DNA from 3 places in the Pseudoalteromonas sp. CO348 genome. Region 2 is predicted to be linked to each of the others. Evidence: predicted binding sites of a transcription regulator. Region 2 holds the regulator's gene; each other region holds the start of a gene.

Region 1 (7,027 bases), on a different contig from region 2:
TAAAGATAAAACGATTGCCATCATTGGTGTTGGTAATATTGGCGCGTGTTTAGCATCAAAGCTTAAAGGGCTTGGTCTTACGATATTATTGTGTGACCCAGTCAGGCAGCAAGCAGGGACATTGGATTCACATGTAGCTTTAGATGAAGCCTTGGCTCGCGCGGATATCGTGACATTTCACGTTCCATTAGTTAAGCAGGGCCCGCATAAAACGGTTCATTTACTTGATGCATCGCGGATAGCGGCATTAAAGCCGGGCACGGTGATAATCAATGCAAGCCGTGGAGATGTTATCGATAATCAAGCACTTTTGCATGCGGTAGAGGGTGGGCAAACGCTTGAGCTGATCTTAGACGTTTGGGAAAATGAGCCGAATATTTTGCAGCCATTATTGCAATATACTCGCTTTGCATCTGTGCATATTGCCGGCCATACGCTAGAGGGTAAGGCGCGAGGCACGCAAATGTTATACGAAGCCGTATGCCGAGAATTCGATATACCAGCCAGCAAAACGATTAGTGATTTTCTCCCTAAACCAAGTGTCACTGGCTGCCAGTTGCAAAGCACAGCCAACGAGCAGGATATTATCAATTTAGCGCATCTTGTTTATGACATTCGTCGTGATGATGGCATCATGAGAAAACAGCTAAACACATTGGGCTTTGATACGTTGCGTAAAGCATATCCCGTGCGTCGAGAATTTAGTACAATTGCAGTCAATAATGACTCACCAATCAGTGAAAAGCTTTACCAACTTGGCTTTTCTGAGCACAAGAGTTAAGTGCTATGGTTGGTATATTACAGAATGAGGAAAAATAATGTCGCAAAAATATAATGTTGCGGTACTTGGCGCAACAGGTCTTGTTGGCAAGCAAATTATCGAATTACTAGCGGAACGAAAATTTCCTGTCGACACATTATACCCACTCGCGAGTAGCCGAAGCGCGGGTGAAGAGATTGACTTTATGGGTGAAAAAATCGAAGTTCTGGATGTTGAAGAGTTTGACTTTTCTAATGCCCATATCGGTTTGTTTTCAGCGGGTGGTTCCGTGTCGGAGAAATATGCACCAATCGCCGCTGAAGCTGGCTGCATTGTGATAGATAACACCTCACATTTTAGATACGACTTTGATATTCCATTAGTCGTTCCTGAGGTGAATAAAGACAGCCTCGCAGATTTTAGAAATCGTAACATCATTGCTAACCCAAACTGCTCTACAATCCAAATGCTAGTGGCGCTTAAACCAATTTATGATGCCTATGGCATTGACAGAATTAATGTTTCAACATACCAAGCGGTATCTGGTGCAGGTAAAGAAGCGGTAGATGAGTTGGCTAAGCAAACTGCAAACTTAATGAATGCAAGACCGATGGAAAACGAAGTGTTTAGCAAACAAATCGCTTTTAACGTCATTCCTCAAATTGATGCGTTCCAAGAAAATGGTTACACCAAAGAAGAAATGAAGATGGTGTGGGAAACGCAAAAAATCTTGGGCGATTCGAGTGTTTTAGTTAACCCGACTGCGGTTCGCGTTCCTGTGTTTTTTGGTCATGCTGAAGCCATTCATCTTGAAACGCGCATGCCTTATGATCTTGAACATGTTAAGCAGTTACTTGCTGATGCGCCGGGTGTTGAGTTAATTGAAGACGAAAACGACTACCCAACACCGGTAAGTGATGCAAGTGGTAACGATACCGTTTATGTGGGTCGTGTAAGGCAAGATATTTCACATCCATTGGGCTTAAACTTATGGGTGGTATCAGACAACACCAGAAAAGGTGCAGCAACAAATAGCATCCAAATTGCAGAAGCCCTTGTAGAAAGCTATCTATAAGTACCCATTGATATCGCAAAGTAAGCAAAATTTTGCTTACTATTCTGCGTTATAACGGCAAACTTCTGCCAAGAAGTTTGCCGTTAGGTCAAATACTTGACTATTCTTCACCTATATCAACTATTCCAAAATCAGTAAAAAGCATTATAACCATGTTAACTTTCAATACGTTGCAATGGATATTCCAACATATCTGGTTTATAGTTTGCATTTGGAATAGAGCTTGCTTCAAAGCCATAATAATAAAATGTCGTTTAACGGGTGTTAAACATTTGAGTAAAGGATCGGCATGCGCGGTTTAGCCTTATTTAGTATCTTTGTATTCGCACTGATTGCCACACCAGTATATACCCAAGAGGGGGTAGTGCTAAAAGGCCCTAAAGGGGTTGATTATGGGGCTCAAGGTCGGTCAATAGGGCCTATCAGACCCACGGATACATTGTGGCGTATAGCACAAAAAGTGCGACCAGATGACTCGGTCACCATTTATCAGGTGATGAAGGCGCTTTACGATAAAAATCCTAATTCATTTCTAGATAAAAACCTCAACCATATGCAGGATGGGGCGTATTTACGTATTCCTACCATCAATGAAATTCGCAGTGTAAACCCTGAGTTGGCAAAGCAAAAGTCGGATCAAGATGACAAACTTTGGGAAATGAAGCGTAAGGGATTATTGAATCCAAATGCAATAAACGAAGCTGAAAAAAAGGTTACACAAGCTCGTAAAGTCGATGTAGAAGAAGCTAAAGAAGACCTGACTAATCAACTGCGCTCTTTAAAGATGGAACAGGACATGCGCCTGATGGACTTACAAAAAGAGTTCAAATCCTCGGTGCGTAATGTTGAAGAAATCCTATCCGAAAACAATAAATTAAAACAGCAGCTCGGCGCTATTTCTACTGAACTTCAAACGGTTCGTACCCAACTTGGTAAAGACAGCGAAATCCAGCAACAGCTCAAGGCTGTTATTGACTTGCAAAATGAAATGATTGACCAGCAGGCGGCTCAGGCAAAAGCGCAAGAAAGTAGCGAGTTAAGCACATTCTTTAGCTCACCAGCTGGCATTGCATTACTTGCCACATTACCAGCGCTACTGGCAATTGCTGGATTAGTAATGTACCTACGCCGAAGAAACCAATCTCAAGCGTCGACAGATGACGATGATTTTCTTCCGCAAACACCATCGGTGGCTGCAGGTACTGCGGCGGCGGGAGCTGCAACCGCTGCGACTGCATTTGACCCTGAGCCAGACCCACTTGATATCGGAATGGGCGACGATGAAGACGCACTGGGCGCAAGCGTACAGTTAGATGACGATATCTTACCTGAAGACGATGAAATTACCTTTGACTCACTTGATGACGACTTCGATGAAGGAAGTGATACGTTAGACCAAGATGAATTAGATAGCTTACTAAATGAAGATATTTCGTTTGATGATGATCATGACGAAGACTTTATGCAACAGAGCTTTGACGAGGCTGGTGATGAAGTTTCGCTTGATGTTGATGATGGCCAAGATATTTTAAGTGACAGCGATCTTGATGATTTGTTCAATGAATCTCAAGATGAAGAAATTGATGTTAGCGATGATGCCCTTGCCGCCCTGAGCGAGGAACTCGCAGATGAGCAAGCGGATGCTGGTGCAAACGATGATGATATCGATTCAATTCTTGATGGTGCGCTAGATGAAGAGCCCGAATTTAGCGGCAATTTTGATAGTGAGAGCTTAGTCGATGCTGATGATATCGATGCGCTACTTGATGCCTCTCAAGATGCTGACGATGATGCATTGCCTGATTTTGAGGAACCAAGTACTGAGCTTGCGGGTGATGATATTGATGCCCTGTTAAATGAAGTGCAAGACGATGCGTTAGCTGAAATTGACGAAGAGTCAGATACGCTCGACGGTGATGATATCGATGCTTTATTGGATGAAGCGCAGGAAGATACGTTGCCAGAATTAGAAGAGTCCGACGATCTAGCTGGTGACGATATCGATGCTTTATTAGATGAAGCGCAAGAAGATACGTTGCCGGAATTAGAAGAAGAGCCTAGTGATCTAGCTGGTGACGATATTGATGCTTTATTAGATGAAGCACAGGAAGATACGTTGCCGGAATTAGAAGAAGAGTCCGATGATCTAGCTGGTGACGATATTGATGCTTTATTAGATGAAGCACAGGAAGATACGTTGCCGGAATTAGAAGAAGAGTCCGATGATCTAGCTGGTGACGATATCGATGCTTTATTGGATGAAGCACAGGAAGATACGTTGCCGGAATTAGAAGAAGAGTCCGACGATCTCGCTGGTGATGATATCGATGCTTTATTAGATGAAGCGCAAGAAGATACGTTGCCGGGATTAGAAGAAGAGCCTGATGATCTAGCTGGTGACGATATTGATGCTTTATTGGATGAAGCGCAAGAAGATGCGTTGCCGGAATTAGAAGCAGAGCCTAGTGATCTTGCTGGTGACGACATCGATGCTTTATTAGATGAAGCGCAAGAAGATACGTTGCCGGAATTAGAAGAAGAGTCCGATGATCTCGCTGGTGATGATATCGATGCTTTATTAGATGAAGCACAGGAAGATACAGTATCTGAGCTGGAAGAAGAATCTGATGAACTGGCCGAGGACGAACTCGATGCATTAGTTGACGAAACACCAGAAGATGTTTTGCCAGAGCTGGAAGAAGAATCTGATGAACTGGCAAATAACGAACTCGATGCATTAGTTGACGAAACACCAGAAGATGTTTTGCCAGAGCTGGAAGAAGAATCTGATGAACCGGCAAATAACGAACTCGATACATTAGTTGACGAAACATCAGAAGATGTTTTGCCAGAGCTGGAAGAAGAATCTGATGAACTGGCAAATGACGAACTCGATACATTAGTTGATGAAACACCAGAAGATGTTTTGCCAGAGCTGGAAGAAGAATCTGATGAACTGACCGATGACGATCTTGATGCATTACTAGACGAAGCACCAGAAGATGTTTTGCCAGAGCTGGAAGAAGAATCTGATGAACTGGCCGATGACGAACTCAATGCATTAGTTGACGAAACACCAGAAGATGTTTTGCCAGAGCTGGAAGAAGAATCTGATGAACTGGCAAATGACGATCTCGATGCATTACTAGACGAAGCGCCAGAAGATGGTTTTCCGGAGCTGGAAGAGGAACCTGACGAGCCTGAACTGGAGTCTAAACAGCCTTTAGCTGAGCCTGAGCAAACGGAGTCAGGACACTTGTCGGGTATGTTGGATGAAGAGGATGCTATTCCGGAATCATCTGAAGAACCGGTGGAAGATACATTACAGTCCGATCTAGCCAATGAAGCAGATTTTAGTGATGAAAATGTTCAAGCTGACGAAGACAGCGAATTTGAAGATCCTGATTTAAAAAGTGTTGATGAGCTATTACAGGAGCTTCAAGCCGAAGAACAGTTTGAGTTGGATGCTGAAATTGAAGACGACTTTTCGGATGAAGAAGTTGAAATTGAGCTGGGAGATGATCCACTTAATGACGAAGTGGATTTACTGGCAGAAGAAGAGTTTCTTGACGAAGAAGATCTGCAACCAAGCGCAGAGCTAGAGAGTTACCCTGAGCTGGAGCTCGGCGAAGAACTTGAAACTACTGACTCGCAAAGCGAAACCGAAAAAGCATTATCAGAAGCATTATCCAATGACGCTCAATTTGATATAGAGGACGGGCTTGATGACGATCTTCTCGACGATGAAATCTCTGGCTTTGATGAAGTTGATTTGCCTGAATTTAGTGCGGATTTCGACGAAAATACCTTGCTTGAAGACGAGCCTGAAGCGCCACTCGACGAAGCTGAAAGTGATGCGCTTGAGTCTGAACCTGAGCTTGAAATTGAAGACGAACTGCCAGAGTTAACTGCAGATTTCGATGAAGAGGCTTTGCTTGAAGACGAACCAGAAGCACTAGTCGAAGCGGCTGAAAGTGATACGCTTGAGTCTGAACCTGAGCTTGAAATTGAAGACGAACTGCCAGAGTTTACTGCAGATTTCGATGAAGAAACTTTGCTTGAAGATGAACCAGAAGCACCAGTCGAAACAGCTGAAAGTGATGCGCTTGAGTCTGAACCTGAGCTTGAAATTGAAGACGAACTGCCAGAGTTAACTGCAGATTTCGATGAAGAGGCTTTGCTTGAAGACGAACCAGAAGCACTAGTCGAAGCAGCTGAAAGTGATACGCTTGAGTCTGAACCTGAGCTTGAAATTGAAGACGAACTGCCAGAGTTTACTGCAGATTTCGATGAAGAAACTTTGCTTGAAGATGAACCAGAAGCACCAGTCGAAACAGCCGAAAGTGACGTGCTTGCCTCTGAACCTGAACTGGAAGTTGAAGACGAACTGCCAGAGTTAACTGCAGATTTCGATGAAGAGACTTTGCTTGAAGACGAACCAGAAGCACCGCTCGACGAAGCTGAAAGTGATGCGCTTGAGTCTGAACCCGAACTGGAAGTCGACGACGAACTGCCAGAGTTAAACGCAGATTTCGATGAAGAGACTTTGCTTGAAGATGAACCTGAAGCGCCAGTTGAAGCAGCAGAAAGTGACGTACTTGAGTCTGAACCTGAACTGGAAGTTGAAGACGAGCTGCCAGAATTAAACGCAGATTTCGATGAAGAGACTTTGCTTGAAGACGACTCTGAAGCGCAAGCGCCGCTCGACGAAATTGAAAGTGATACGCTTGAGTCTGAACCTGAGCTTGAAATCGAAGACGAGCTGCCAGAGTTTAATGCAGATTTCGATGAAGAGGCTTTACTTGAAGACGAACCTGAAGCGTCAGTCGAAGCAGCAGAAAGCGACACGTTTGAGTCTGAACCTGCACTTGAAATCGAAGACGAACTGCCAGAGTTAAATGCAGACTTTGATGAAGAGGCTCTGCTTGAAGACGAAGCTGAAGCAACGCTCGAAGAAGCTGCAAGTGATACGCTTGAGTCTGAACCTGAACTGGAAATCGAAGACGAGCTGCCAGAGTTAACCGCAGATTTTGACGAAGAAACTTTGCTTGAAGATGAGCCAGAGCTTGAAATTGAAGAGGCTCTGCCAGAATTAAACGATGAAGATGACTTGGAAACTCTACTTTCTGAGCCACAAACTGAATCTGAATTACCAGAGGTTAATGAAGCCGAAATTGAAAAAGAATTTATGG
Region 2 (7,027 bases):
GGTTCCTGTACCAATCACACCTTGCTCAGCAATAATAACGACGTGATCGGCAATGCTCAGCACTTCAGTAACGTCATGAGTGACTATCAGCGACGATAATCCCAACACTTCATTAAGGGACTTAATCAAGCGAACTAGAACACCCATGGAGATCGGGTCCTGACCTGCAAACGGTTCATCGTACATAATTAATTCAGGATCAAGTGCGATAGAACGCGCTAAAGCCGCGCGTCTTGCCATACCGCCAGAGAGCTCTGCCGGCATTAAATCTTTTGCACCACGAAGACCAACCGCTTGAAGCTTCATCAGCACCACTAAACGGATTAGTTCTTCAGATAACTCGGTATGCTCGCGTAGAGGAAATGCCACATTGTCAAACACGCTCATATCGGTAAACAAAGCACCGCTTTGAAATAACATACTCATGCGCGTTCGAGCTTGATACAAAGCTGCTCGTGACATGTTAGGGATACTGTTTCCAGCAAAAAGAATATCACCGCTATCAGGCTTAAGCTGACCACCGATTAAACGCAGCATGGTGGTTTTACCAATGCCACTCGGTCCCATTATTGCGGTAATTTTACCCTTTGGTACGGAAAAGCTCATGTTTTTGTAGATGATCCTTTCACCCCGAGAGAAGGTTACATCCTTGATTTCTACAATTGACTGCGACAAGTCGCTCTCCAGATCCAGACTATATTCATCCAAGTATGATACTTTTTTTTCAAACAAGATGGAAAATCGTTTTGGTAAAATTTTGTAAGTAGTGAAATGTAACGGTTTGCTTATACTTTCCAGAGCGCTTTTGGTAGTATCTATCGAAATTTTAATCCTATTGGCTAGAGGTTCATGGTTTTATCGTTTGTTATTCTCATTCTTGGCTTTATTGCACTGGTTTGGAGTGCTGACCGCTTTGTTTTTGGTGCGGCCGCTCTTGCACGAAACTTTGGTGTGCCAACATTAATTGTTGGTTTAACTATCGTGGCCATGGGTTCTTCAGCACCAGAAATGATGGTTGCTGCGCAAGCCGCTCTTGCAGATAAAACAGACACCGCCGTGGGCAATGCCATAGGTTCTAACATCGCCAATATCTTACTCGTTTTGGGTCTCACCGCGTTATTAAGGCCACTCTCCGTAGGCTCTGGTATTTTGCGCCGCGAAATGCCGCTGTTAGTCATCGTTTCATTGGCTGCTTGGTATATCGTTAGTGATAATCACTTTAGTTTCGTAGAAGGTGTTTTGTTATTAGTCGGTTTCGCCGCTTTTCTTCTTGCACTTATCATTATCACCAAGCGTGGTGGTGGAGATAATGATGACCCATTTGTCAGTGAAGCCTGTGAAGAAGTGCCAAATAATATTCCAACTCAAAAAGCCGTTTTCTGGTTAATCGTGGGTATGATTTTACTGCCTATTAGCGCAGACTATCTCGTTGGCGCTGCGGTTGATATCGCCAAATATTTTGGCATGAGTGACCTGCTAATAGGATTAACCATTATCGCCGTTGGTACTAGTTTACCCGAGCTTGCGGCATGTGTTGCTGGCGTACTTAAAAAAGAAGACGATCTAGCGCTTGGTAATATTATTGGCTCGAACATTTTTAATATATTGGCCGTGCTATCCATTGCTGGGATCATTAACCCATCTGTCCTCGACGCCAATATTGCGTCACGTGATATATTTATTATGCTTGGCGCGACACTGCTGCTTATCCTAATGAGCCTCAGCTTAACAGGTCAGCGCCGCATCAACCGCTTAGAAGGTGGCATACTTGTCGCAAGCTTCGTCGGTTATATTTACTACATCATTTAAGGAAGCCTTGTGACAACGAACCTATTTATTGACTCTGCAAATCAAGTTTTTGCTACTGAACTTGCAGCAATAGAAGAAGTGCAACAGTTTGTTGATCAACAATTTGTAAAAGCCTGTGAAATTATGTTTGGCTGCCAAGGTCGCATCATCGTGATTGGCATGGGTAAATCAGGCCACATCGGTAACAAAATCGCAGCGACACTCGCAAGTACTGGCAGCCCCGCATTTTTTGTTCATCCAGGTGAAGCAAGTCACGGCGACTTGGGTATGATCACCAAAGACGATGTGGTTTTGATGATCTCCAACTCAGGGGAAACCCAAGAGGTGATCTCTATCCTACCTGTGATTAAGCGTTTAGGTGCCCCGGTAATCTCTATGACGGGCAACCCGAGCTCTACAATGGCTCGTAATGCGACAGTTCACCTTTGTGTTAGAGTATCGAAAGAAGCCTGCCCATTAGGACTTGCACCCACGGCCAGCACCACAGCTACGCTAGTGATGGGTGATGCGCTCGCGGTTGCGCTACTTGAAGCCAGAGGCTTTACGGCTGATGATTTTGCGCTTTCTCACCCTGGCGGTAGTTTAGGAAGGCGTCTACTACTAACCGTTGCTGATGTCATGCATCAAGGGGATGCAATCCCTATGGTCAATAGTCATTGCACAATTAAAGAAGCTTTATTTGAAATGTCAGCTAAAAGTTTAGGTATGACGGCAATCGTAGATGAAAGCTCGCAATTACAGGGTATTTTTACCGATGGTGACTTGCGCCGAATTATCGAACAAAAGGTCGATATTCACACCACCCCAATCACGCAAGTAATGACGGCTAAAAGTACGACTGCACGCGCCGATATGCTCGCAGCTGAGGTACTCAATATCATGGAAACCAAACGAATTAATGGCTTGATTGTGGTAAACGAAAACAACATCCCGGTTGGCGCCTTGAATACGCAAGATTTACTTAGAGCGGGGGTGCTGTAATGCAATTTGAAGATTTATATCAGACGATTTCACCTAAAGCTTGGGAAAAAGCAAAACAAATCAAATTATTGATTTGCGATATTGATGGCGTATTCTCAGACGGCCGTATATACCTTGGTAATAATGGTGAAGAACTGAAAGCATTTAATACCAAAGATGGGTTTGGTATTAAGGCCTTAATTGATAGTGGTATCGAAGTCGCCGTTATCACTGGTAGGCATTCACAAATAGTTCAGCAACGCATGACTAGTTTAAATGTAACTTATATTTACCAAGGCCAAGAAAACAAGTTAGTGGCATATGATGAATTGAAGACTAAGCTCAACCTTAGTGATGACGAAATTGCGTATATTGGTGATGATGGTCCAGACCTACCCGTAATGGAACGAGTCGGTTTTGCCGTTGCTGTCAATGATGCACATCCTCTTGTTAAACATATCGCTCATTACACAACCTTGATGCCTGGTGGTTTTGGTGCTGTGAGAGAACTGACTGATCTTCTAATGCTCAGCCAAAATCACTTATTGACTTCCAAAGGATCAAGTACATGACCGTATTACGTGTCATCTTACTCATTGTTTTCGCTTCTTTAATGGTATGGATGTGGTCGCCCATGTTTAATCCATCAGAGGCGGACTCAGCAAAAGAAGATGAACCGTTAGCTAAGCCCGATTATGTTGCAACCACGCTTCAGCAAACGACCTATAGTGAAAATGGCTTATTAAACTATCAAGTAACTGCTGATAAGATGGAGTTGTATCAAGATCTTGGCTTTAGTCACTTTGAAAAGCCTATTTTCACCTTATATAACGGTGAGCAGAATTGGCAAATAAGTGCATTAGAAGCAACACTGTACGAAAACAATACCTTGATACTGGAAGGCAATGTGCTGGCAAAAAATTTAACGCCTAACGCCATGATCACCGATATCAATGCCGATAATGTAAGAGTTGAAATTAAGCAAAAATTGATGAAATCGGAACACCCTGTCGTTATCACCGGTCCTAGTCTTAGGATCACGGGTAAAGGGCTGCATGCGGATCTACAAAAGCAAGTGATCGAACTCATCAACCACACAAAGACAATTTATTATGACCAGTAAAATCATTAACAAACTAGTTTTCATCGGCTTGCTTGCAAGTTCTACTTTAGCAAATGCTGCAGAACAAAATGAAGTCATTATTGATGCTGGCCGTCAGCAAGCTCAACTGCAAAGCAACATCGGTATTTTTGAACAGAATGTTGTTATTATTCATGGCAACAGAAAAATAAATGCCGATCGCCTAGAAGTCCACCGCCGCGCGGAGCTTGGTACTAACAAGCAACTGCTTGTTGCAACTGGCAGCCCAGCTATTTTCAGCGAACGTCAACCTGATGGTAATTTGCTAGAAGCCAAAGCAAACGAAATTCGTTACGACGTTGCGAAAGGCACCTTAGTCATTTCTGGCGATGCGGAAATCAATCAAACTGGGCAAAAAATTAATGCGCAAGTCATCACCTATGACATTGAAAAGCAATTGATCAGTGCTGAGCGCTCAGACCAAGAAGATTCTCGGGTAAGAACCATCCTTGTTCCTGTTGATGACAAAAAAGACGCAAAAGATAAAAAAGCGCAGGAAGAAGGTAACAATTAATGAGCGAGCTCAAAGCAACTGGTCTAGCAAAGAGTTATAAAGGTCGTGAAGTCGTCAAAAATGTTGGCTTAAGTGTTAAGGCTGGCAGCATTGTAGGCTTATTAGGACCAAATGGTGCAGGTAAAACCACTACGTTCTACATGATTGTAGGGTTAGTACCAAGCGACAAAGGTTTTATTCAGATTGATGATGAAGATATCACTTTGCTACCGATGCACAGCCGCGCGCGACTTGGTATTGGCTATCTACCGCAAGAGTCTTCAATCTTTAGAAAACTCACGGTCTATCAAAATTTGATGGCGATTTTAGAAACTCGAAAAGACTTATCTAAAGTTGAGAGAGAAGCTGAACTAAACGAGTTACTTGACGAATTTAATATTCAACACATTCGCGACTCACAGGGCATGGCATTGTCGGGAGGCGAAAGAAGACGCGTAGAGATTGCTCGCGCTTTAGCCGCTAATCCTAAGTTTATCCTGTTAGATGAACCTTTTGCTGGTGTTGATCCTATTTCGGTGTTAGATATAAAGACAATCATAGAGCACCTAAAAAACCGCGGTATCGGTGTGCTAATCACCGATCATAACGTTAGAGAAACGCTGGACGTATGTGAAAAAGCCTACATCGTTTCACATGGTGAGTTAATCGCTGCAGGCACGCCAGAACATGTTTTGGCAGATCAAACCGTAAGAGATGTCTACCTAGGCGAACAATTCAAGCTATAGTTAAGACGTAGTATTAATAACTGTTAAAAAGGATTGTTAGAGATACATGAGGCAATCATTACAGCTGCGCATGGGGCAGCAACTTACAATGACTCCACAACTGCAACAAGCCATTCGCTTGCTGCAGCTTAGTACATTGGATCTGCAACAAGAAATACAAGAAGCATTAGACAGCAATCCATTGTTGGAAGTGGAAGAAGGTGATAATACTGACGGCGAAAACGCTGACCAACACAGCCAAGAAAAGAGCAGTGCTGACGACAATCAAGATTCAAGCGATGAAGCGCAGGTTAGTGACTATGAAATAGACTCAGATACCGCCATGAGTAAAGACACTGTCAGTGATGACCTTGCCATGGATGTCACTTGGGATGAGTATATGAGCGCAGCGCCCGCTGCAAGCTCAGGCCCACTTCCCGATGACGATAATGTTTATCAAGGGGAAACCTCTGAATCTCTCCACGACTATCTCATGTGGCAACTTGAGCTGACGCCATTTAGTCCAACAGATAGAGCGATTGCAATTGCGATTATTGAAGCCGTTGACCTGTCAGGCATTTTAACACTGTCTTGCGAAGAGATTTTAGAAAGCATTAATGATGAAAGTAGCGAAGAGCCTATCGAGCTGGATGAAGTCGAAGCCGTGCTCAAACGTATTCAGCTTTTCGATCCTGTCGGTATCGCAGCGCGCAGTTTACAGGAATGCTTGTGTATTCAGCTAAATCAATTCGCCCCAGATACACCATGGATTGCCGAAACGAAAATGATCCTGACAGAGCATATCGACTTGCTTGCCAGCCGTGACTATCGAACTTTGGCTAAGAAAACGCGCCTTAAAGAAGCCGATCTCAAAGAGGTCATGACGTTAATTCATAGCCTTAACCCAAAACCAGCGGCAAGCATTATTCATGAAGAGCCTGAATATGTGATCCCTGACGTATCAGTGAAAAAAGTAAAAGGTCGCTGGGTCGTAGAGCTAAATCCTGATGCTATGCCTAAAATAAGAGTAAACGACCATTACGCTGCGATGTCTAGAACGGCGAAATCCAGTACGGATAGTCAGTTTATTCGCTCACATTTACAAGAAGCAAAGTGGTTTATTAAAAGCTTAGAAAGCCGAAATGATACATTATTAAAAGTTACCAATTGCATTGTGCAACAACAACAGGCATTCTTTGAACATGGCCCCGAAGCAATGCGCCCTATGGTGCTAAATGATGTTGCTGAAATGGTTGAGATGCATGAGTCCACAATTTCCCGTGTGACAACACAAAAATACATGCATACACCTCGGGGAATATTTGAGCTGAAGTATTTCTTCTCTAGCCATGTAAGTACAGAAAATGGAGGTGAGTGCTCCTCTACAGCAATTAGAGCACTTATCAAAAAGCTGATAGCTGCAGAAAATACCGCGAAGCCATTGAGTGACAGCAAAATTGCAGATATCTTAGCTGAGCAAGGAATTAAGGTAGCGAGACGTACGATTGCAAAATATCGTGAATCCCTAGCCATTCCACCGTCAAATCAGCGTAAAAGCTTGATATAAGACGTAAAACCCAAGAAGGAAAAATGCTTATGCAACTAAATCTAACTGGTCGCCATGTAGAAATTACTGACTCATTAAGAGACTATGTCACCAACAAGTTTGCGAAGCTAGAAAGGCACTTTGATCATATCAATAACGTGCATGTGATCCTTGATGTCGAGAAACTAGTACAAAAAGCAGAAGCAACATTACACGTAAACGGCGGCGAGCTATTTGCATCAACAGAGCATCAAGATATGTATGCCGCAATTGATGGCCTTATCGACAAGCTAGATCGTCAAGTTATTAAACACAAAGAGAAGCTCACTCGACACTAAGATGAAATTAAGTGA
Region 3 (7,027 bases), on a different contig from region 2:
ACCCGCAATGGTTAATTACAAACGAACAGATATTATTGTTGACAAAGAAACGATCCCCGAACCCTTTTTAATTCCCGCTAACGATGGCTTTTCATTCACTCCAAGACCCGGTCATATTGAATATGTTGAAATACCATTTGTAAACTCGTCGGAAGTTGAAGGTATTGTTGAAATCAATGAGGGTACTGAGCGCCGACCTGCAGGGTTCACCACCGTGAGTTTACTTGATGAAACGGGTAACGAAGTCGCTCGCACTCAGACAGCATATGACGGCTACTATGTATTTACTAGTTTGAAGCCAGGGACTTACCGTACAGCGATAAGTGATGCGAAAAGGCTCGCGGTAGCTAGTACTCAACAGATAGAAGTGGAGTTAAGTGCAGAGGGAGACTTGCTGCTTGATGTAAATCACGAATTACAACGACAGCGCGCAACCACGCAAGAGTTTGCTGTAGTTGGACGCTTCAAGACATTAACGATATTAAAAGTGTATGCGGCGATTTTGGCTAAGCGTTATCCCGCGTTATTAAGCGGTGGTTTTGGGTATGCGCAAAAAGAAGGCGACGCCACTTATTTACTTATATTAAGAGATGACGCCACACAAAATGCGGCAAATATTTGCCAAAATCTATTTCCCTTCAAAGTTTCTTGCACGGTGGAAGCCTTAACTATTTATGAAAGAGAAAACAATGCAATCAATTAAGTGGCATCTCATTATACTCAGTTTCGTTGCGTTAAGTGGTTGCCAAGCAACTGCGAGCAAGAGTCAACTTGACTCATTACAAATGAAGAAGCAGTTATCTTTACTGGAACAGCAGGTAAGCACCTTACAACAAGAAGTAGAGCAGCTCAGAGCGCTAAAACAGCAGGTTGCTAAGTTTGAAGAAGTGCAGGAAGATTTAGATGTTATTGCGATACAACTATCAAATTCGCTTGCAAAGCAAAAGGATGCCGAGCTTTTAGCAGAGCAACCCGAGCAAGTGATAGAGCAAAAAACAAAGCCTACCGAGAAACAAGAACAGCCTGTAGAGATGGCTGAATTTGCAATTCAATTGGCCTCTACAACGGAATATACCAAGCTTAGGCAAACCTACGAGCAACTCAAGGATAAGTTACCGCAAGACTTTGCAACAAGCGAAGTGAATATCGAGCAAATAGATATTCAAAATACGAAATATTATCGGCTCAAATTAGGTGCGTTTGCAGATAAGGCCTCTGCATACAAAGGTTGCCAGCAGCTTAAGCGTGCAGGTTTAAGCTGTTTGGTTAGCCATTACACCAGTCATCGACTTTAAAACTTGGTGCGTATTTTGCATTTTAACCAATAAGTTTATCGTGGGCTTGGTGAAATGAAATATCTAGCACTCATAGTGATTATGTTGTTGGCGGGGTGTACAAACAGCCAACAGGTTGGCAAAAGAGAAGCGACCCAGCAGCAAGAAATCTTACCTGACTTAGATGGGTTTGGCGCTCAGTTAGCCGCGGAACTTGGGCAGTATGTACGGCCGTTCAAGCCGAATTCAACGCTTGCTGTGACGAGTTTTTTTAAGGCTAATCAGCTGGATGATACCGTTGCTGGGCAAGGTTCAGGCTTGAGCGTGGCCTTGCAAGAATCCCTCATGACCCATTTAAGTCAAATGGGGGCAGATGTCGTGGAATATCGACTCAGAAACGCTTTATCTTTACAAAGTTCTGCCGATAGTATGTTAAGTCGAGAATTGAATGTGCTAAATCAGCGCCAGAAAATTGACCTCGTGGTGGTTGGGACAATCGTAGAAAGTCGAGATACCTATTTGGTCAATGCGAGGCTGGTTGATACCTTACATAATCGAGCCGTCTCAGCCGCATCAATCAGCATTCCTAAAGCTGTGATGTGGGGTACGGAGCGTGTCACAAATCGTGACGGTCAGATTATACGAAGCCAATATTAGTGGAGATGAAAGTAATGAAAAAAGTATTAAGTTTGGTTTTGCCGCTTTCATTGATGGTTGGCTGTGCTCAGAGTAACTTTTTTGCGGTGGATAATGCTCAGGCTGAGCCCGTGCGTAATGGCTTTGAGAAATCTTCGATGTATCAAAGTAATCCAAACGGTATGAAGCAATTTTCTGTTTCTCAGCAAATGGCTGGTAAAAATGTCACTCACTATGTCCAGTCTATTATGCAAGACATGGTTGCAAACTTGAAACACGTGAATGAGAAAACACCGGTAGCAGTGACAAGCTTTGTATTTTTAGATAAAGAATTTGATAAAGGCTCCTTGCTGGGTAATCAGTTGGCTGAAAGCTTTATCCATGAGCTTCATGCGTTTGGGATCCCTGTTGTGGACTTTAAAACAACAGACTATATCCGGGTGACACCTGAAGGCGATTTTATTTTTAGCCGTGACTTTTTAGAGCTATCTGACGACCATCCTTTTTTGTACGTGCTAGGTGGTACTTTGGTGAATCATCAGGGTGGAGTTATGGTTAATGCCAGAGTGGTTGGGCTTAGAAGTAAAAGTGTCGTGGGTTCTGCTCAAGGCTTTTTACCGCAAAACGTAGTTAACGCCCTACAAGATGGTGCGGCATACGATGGCATTCGTATAGAGCGTGCGAACTAATTCGGAGGCGATGATGAAAAATGTAGTGCTATTCGCGACGACACTTGCATTACTCGGTGGCTGCGAAATGACAAAACAGACTGCTCCTGAATCTACAGAAACTCAGCAATCCGATATGGAAATATTATATGCCATGATGGAAGAGCAAGAGCGCAATGAAGATTCACACGCCGTGGTATCGCAAGATATTGGCTTCATTAGCTATCGGCATCGCAAAGAAATTGCTAACTACGCCAATCAAATTGCGTTGGAACTGTCAGATACTGTTTTAGGGCAAAAGCCTGAGTCGATAGCGGTAGCCAGTTTTGTCAACTTTAATGAATCATTAAGGGATACAAACCAGCTAGGAAACCAATTGGCTGAGTCTTTAATGCATCAAATGCAAAAGCTGGGTTATCAAGCATTAGACTTTAAAGCATTAGGGAAAATTGAAGTGACATCCAGTGGTGATTTGACTTTTTCGCGTAACGCAAGCCGCTTGAAAAACACGCAATCGCCCAGTCATTTGCTCACAGGCACTATGGTTTATCGTCCACGAGGCGTGGAGGTAAATGCAAGATTGTTAGAGTTTAACACTAACTTAGTGATCGCAAGCACGGTGGTGACCATCCCGTATTTTATCCTTGATGATCAGGCGACCGCTTCAAGGTAGTACTTCAAATAGCGTTTTTTGAAAGAAATACCATTTAGGTTTTATTAAACGAAGAACTATCCTACTTCTTATTCACACCTCAAGCGAAGTAACTGATAGTGCAGTAGTGGGTCTTTACTGCTGCGTATTCACCTACTGAACCAGCTCATTTATTACCGCGAATAAATTGACTATTAATCTTTAAAAGTTCATTAAGATCAGTATACTAAAGCGAAGTCACTGAGATGCAGTACAACAGAGAATCAACAATTCTCGACTTTCATTGGTATTAAGTTCCGCAGATCCCGCTAGTGAAGGTCAAAAAAGGCGATTGTTATCTGACTTTAGAGATTGTCCCCATAGTTTAATGGATAAAACAAGGCCCTCCTAAGGCTTAGATGTAGGTTCGATTCCTACTGGGGACGCCATTGGTATCATTTCTGCGTGGAATGACCAAAGTAAATGGGTGATGGAAGCATGATGCAAAGGGTGTAAAGTCATCGAAAATCTTGCCTTTTGCTAAAGGAAGGCTCAGCACTTACAGTTCAAACTCATTTTCATTTTCTATTTGAATTTCAACCAAATCATTAATTTGCACATTGTGAAGTGGGCGATTGCTGATATTTACTGCAATGGCGTTTTGCGCATTCACTTGGATCACTTGCAGTTTATTGATGGTTTTAATTTGATGCATAAACACTTTACCATCGACATTAGTTAGCGGATTACTATGCGCTACGTTAAGGATCTGGCCATTCTCTAAGCCATGCATACGGCCTAAATTAATAACGACTTGTTCATCATCGATATGTAGGATTTTGCCATTGGTTGGTAAGCAGGCGACCGCTGCGTTTAAATCAGTTGCGATTTGTGTCAGCGTGGTTTGGATCTCATCAGCATAATCTGTCTGCCAAAAGCGCTCACTGTACACATCGATTAATCTGGTTTTCTTAAACGGCCATACGCCTTGAGTGGCATATTGTTTTTGCCACACCCTTTCATGAGAAAGTGCATCAAACAGCGCAAAGTCTACCTTGAAGCTTCTTAAGTATTTATCGCTTTGCCAAAATGCGAGGTCACTATTAAGTTTATCGACACTAGCAATATCAGTAATTTGACTCAGTAGTACAAATTGGCTGTTGGTATTTGCTGTAATGGTCTCGATTAGCTGCTCATTATAATCAAAACGTTGACTGAAAAAGCGGCTAACATCTATGGTCTGTGCAAAATAGGGAACGGGTTCTATGCTCGACTTTTGTTCAGTCATTGTTTGATATAGGCGCTCGCTCACGGCTTTATTTATGTCAAAAATTTGACCTAAAGTTGCTTGATGTTTATTTTTTAGCTGGCTTTGTGTGACTGCAACCTGTTTATTGTAAGCACTGGTTGGGCACTGAGTACTTTGTGGGGTAATATCGATATGCAATGTTACTTGCCATGAATCACCGACTTTTGCTTCAGCAATCACGTTGGCGCTTTGGATTTCGGCATTTGAGCGGATCTTAAGTTGATCTTGGGTGAGCACACCATCGGTGACGGTTTGTACACTACTCACAGAAGCACCAGAAAACAGCAATGCTTGTGTGATGGCGTCGTTTACGGCCTTTCTTTTGGCTTTTTGATGATCGCCATTTTTAACGTCAGCCATGCCGGTCACTTCAAACCATTCGGCATAAGCTGGATTAGTTAAGGTGATGCACAACAGTGATAGACTGATCGTGAATTGCTTTTTCATGTTTAAATGCCCAGATCAAAAACTACTCTTTAACTCAGCAATACCTGTGCCAAATTTTGGCAAGGTTCGTGCATAATCATAGATCATGAAAGTTAATTTTTATTTATTGCCAATACTCGATGAAACCACAACAACCCTTGCGAGACCACGATGCTGGGGAAGTGTTAAATTTTGATTGGTATTTATTGTAGCGGAGTGTGGTGAAATGCGTATCACTAATTCTATCAGTGCAGTTGTTATGGTTTGTTCGCTAGCGGGACTCAGTGGCTGTTCAAGCCTCGTTGACAAGCACATTGAATATGAAACGGTGCAACCGGAAACCTTTCCTGTTTTACGGGCAGTGGGGTACGCGCCTTTGAGTGCTCAGCCGGGTAAAACTGCGGGTGAGAAGCAGCTGATGGCCATTAAAGTCTCAAAATTAGAAGCCTATCGAGAATTGGCTGAGCAACTCTATGGCCAGAATTTGACATCCACTATTACGGTAAAAGGTGCTATTGCCCAAAACGACGGCCTTAAGAGCCAAGTAAATGGACTCGTACGAGGAGCTAAGGTGCTGAAAAGTTACGCTGTTGGTGATACTTACGCTACGGAATTAGAGCTTGATATGAAACGCGTTTATGATTTGTATATTACTCAAGTCAAGCCGCAGAAAATTAAGAAGATATCTTACAGCTTTAAGTAAGCACCCATCGCATGTTGCTTACTTAATGCGCTTCACTTCGGTTGTTCTTCAAAACTAAAATATGGCTGGCGTGGCTACGCCTTTAGATTACGTACTAACTCACTGTCGCTACTTTTCACACTACCATCCTGACCATATGTAATCGAAGTTGGTGCGCCAATTAAGATCCCTTTTAGTTCACGTGTGCTTACATTGGCCTGATGAGCCGTTTTAGCATTGATTTCATTTTTGGTTTGGCACTCACTGAGTAATGCTCGCACTTTAGCGACGAGCGGGGCTACTTCATTGTGTTCAAAGACGTGAGACTCAGTTTTTGACAATTCATTGTCGAGCTTTTGCAGTTTTGAAATGAGAGTTAGCTTTTCACGAGCGATTTCTTTTAAATTGTCGCCACGTCGGGACGCAAGCTCGTCAAGCTCACGCGCTAGAAGCTGGGTCATCGCTTCTAGCGTCGAGATTTGTTCTGAAAGTTTGTGGTGGCAAAGCCGAACCAAATCATCCATATATTTCGAACTCAAATGCAGCTATGTTTTTGGCGAGTTTTTCCGCGTCAACTTGATACTTGCCTTCTGCTATCGCTTTTTTCAGTTCTTCGACTTTCTTGTCGTCAAAGCCTGATGATTGCTGCGCTTTTTCGTTGACTGTTTTCAGCTGTTGCGCTTGTGGAGTCAGACTGACTGAATCCGCCGCTGCTTTCGGTGTAGCTGGTGATTTAACTGATGCGCTATTGGCATCATTTCTTTGCAATTCAGCTTTCTGTTGCTTAACATTATTAGCAACGGATGTAGACTGATTCTGACCGTTAACTTGATTAACCATGATTGTAGACCCAATAAAATTATACTCTCAGCCTTGTTATCGGCGTTTAGTAGTATTACTTTAGCAAATTTTTTATAAATTCACCTCTACTGTTTCCACTTCTATTACTCTAGCACGTAAGGTTTTGCCAGAGCGAGAGTTTTTAATATTAATAAGTTCACCACGGTTGCCATCTTGCTGTGCTTCTCCTTGAGTTTTGATCACGAGTCCACCTGATTTAGCAATAATCGTCACAGTATCGCCTTTGCAGACCATGCAAATATGGGCTTGGGTAAAGGCTTGGCCCTCCCTTATATTACGTTTGCTGCGACTGCCTATTAGTATTGACTTATCTTCTATATAAGAAACTCTGCGAAAACGTTTTGGCTGATACTCTATTTTTACATCTTCATCTTGAATAATACGGCCTTTTTCTAACATGGTTGCACTAACTAATATGGGGAAGAGGTGATCGATACGTACGTGGACGTATTGAGTCCAGCTGAGGGTATCGTTGCATCTAATTTGAACTGTCACTTGAGTATCAAAAGGTGGAGCCATCGCTGTACTATATTGTAATGG

The links. The regulator sigma-54, encoded in region 2, starts transcription at its own class of promoters, with help from an activator protein. The targets are predictions, from matches to a motif close to GTTGGCACGNNNNTNGNNT.
Region 1: a site for sigma-54 is predicted at 2,046-2,064, ahead of EXT48_RS11480 (FimV/HubP family polar landmark protein). Genes of this name have one in related genera too.
Region 3: a site for sigma-54 is predicted at 5,001-5,019, ahead of EXT48_RS11305 (flagellar assembly protein T N-terminal domain-containing protein). Genes of this name have one in related genera too.

The regions. Positions count from the first base shown of each region.
Region 1 covers NZ_SGPI01000021.1:274,757-281,783, reverse strand. Annotated here, with positions in the region: gene EXT48_RS11490 (4-phosphoerythronate dehydrogenase) at 1-781, shown strand, start outside; gene EXT48_RS11485 (aspartate-semialdehyde dehydrogenase) at 819-1,835, shown strand; gene EXT48_RS11480 (FimV/HubP family polar landmark protein) at 2,125-7,027, shown strand, end outside.
Region 2 covers NZ_SGPI01000032.1:103,673-110,699, forward strand. Annotated here, with positions in the region: gene EXT48_RS16445 (ATP-binding cassette domain-containing protein) at 1-675, opposite strand, end outside; gene EXT48_RS16450 (calcium/sodium antiporter) at 850-1,809, shown strand; gene EXT48_RS16455 (KpsF/GutQ family sugar-phosphate isomerase) at 1,819-2,790, shown strand; gene kdsC (3-deoxy-manno-octulosonate-8-phosphatase KdsC) at 2,790-3,341, shown strand; gene lptC (LPS export ABC transporter periplasmic protein LptC) at 3,338-3,892, shown strand; gene lptA (lipopolysaccharide transport periplasmic protein LptA) at 3,882-4,424, shown strand; gene lptB (LPS export ABC transporter ATP-binding protein) at 4,424-5,149, shown strand; gene EXT48_RS16480 (RNA polymerase factor sigma-54) at 5,196-6,695, shown strand; gene hpf (ribosome hibernation promoting factor) at 6,725-7,012, shown strand; gene ptsN (PTS IIA-like nitrogen regulatory protein PtsN) at 7,014-7,027, shown strand, end outside.
Region 3 covers NZ_SGPI01000021.1:236,855-243,881, reverse strand. Annotated here, with positions in the region: gene EXT48_RS11335 (hypothetical protein) at 1-703, shown strand, start outside; gene EXT48_RS11330 (SPOR domain-containing protein) at 690-1,295, shown strand; gene EXT48_RS11325 (FlgO family outer membrane protein) at 1,350-1,931, shown strand; gene EXT48_RS11320 (FlgO family outer membrane protein) at 1,946-2,599, shown strand; gene EXT48_RS11315 (FlgO family outer membrane protein) at 2,610-3,251, shown strand; tRNA gene EXT48_RS11310 (tRNA-Arg) at 3,584-3,658, shown strand; gene EXT48_RS11305 (flagellar assembly protein T N-terminal domain-containing protein) at 3,769-4,965, opposite strand; gene EXT48_RS11300 (LPP20 family lipoprotein) at 5,171-5,647, shown strand; gene flgN (flagellar protein FlgN) at 5,722-6,150, opposite strand; gene flgM (flagellar biosynthesis anti-sigma factor FlgM) at 6,143-6,466, opposite strand; gene flgA (flagellar basal body P-ring formation chaperone FlgA) at 6,539-7,027, opposite strand, start outside.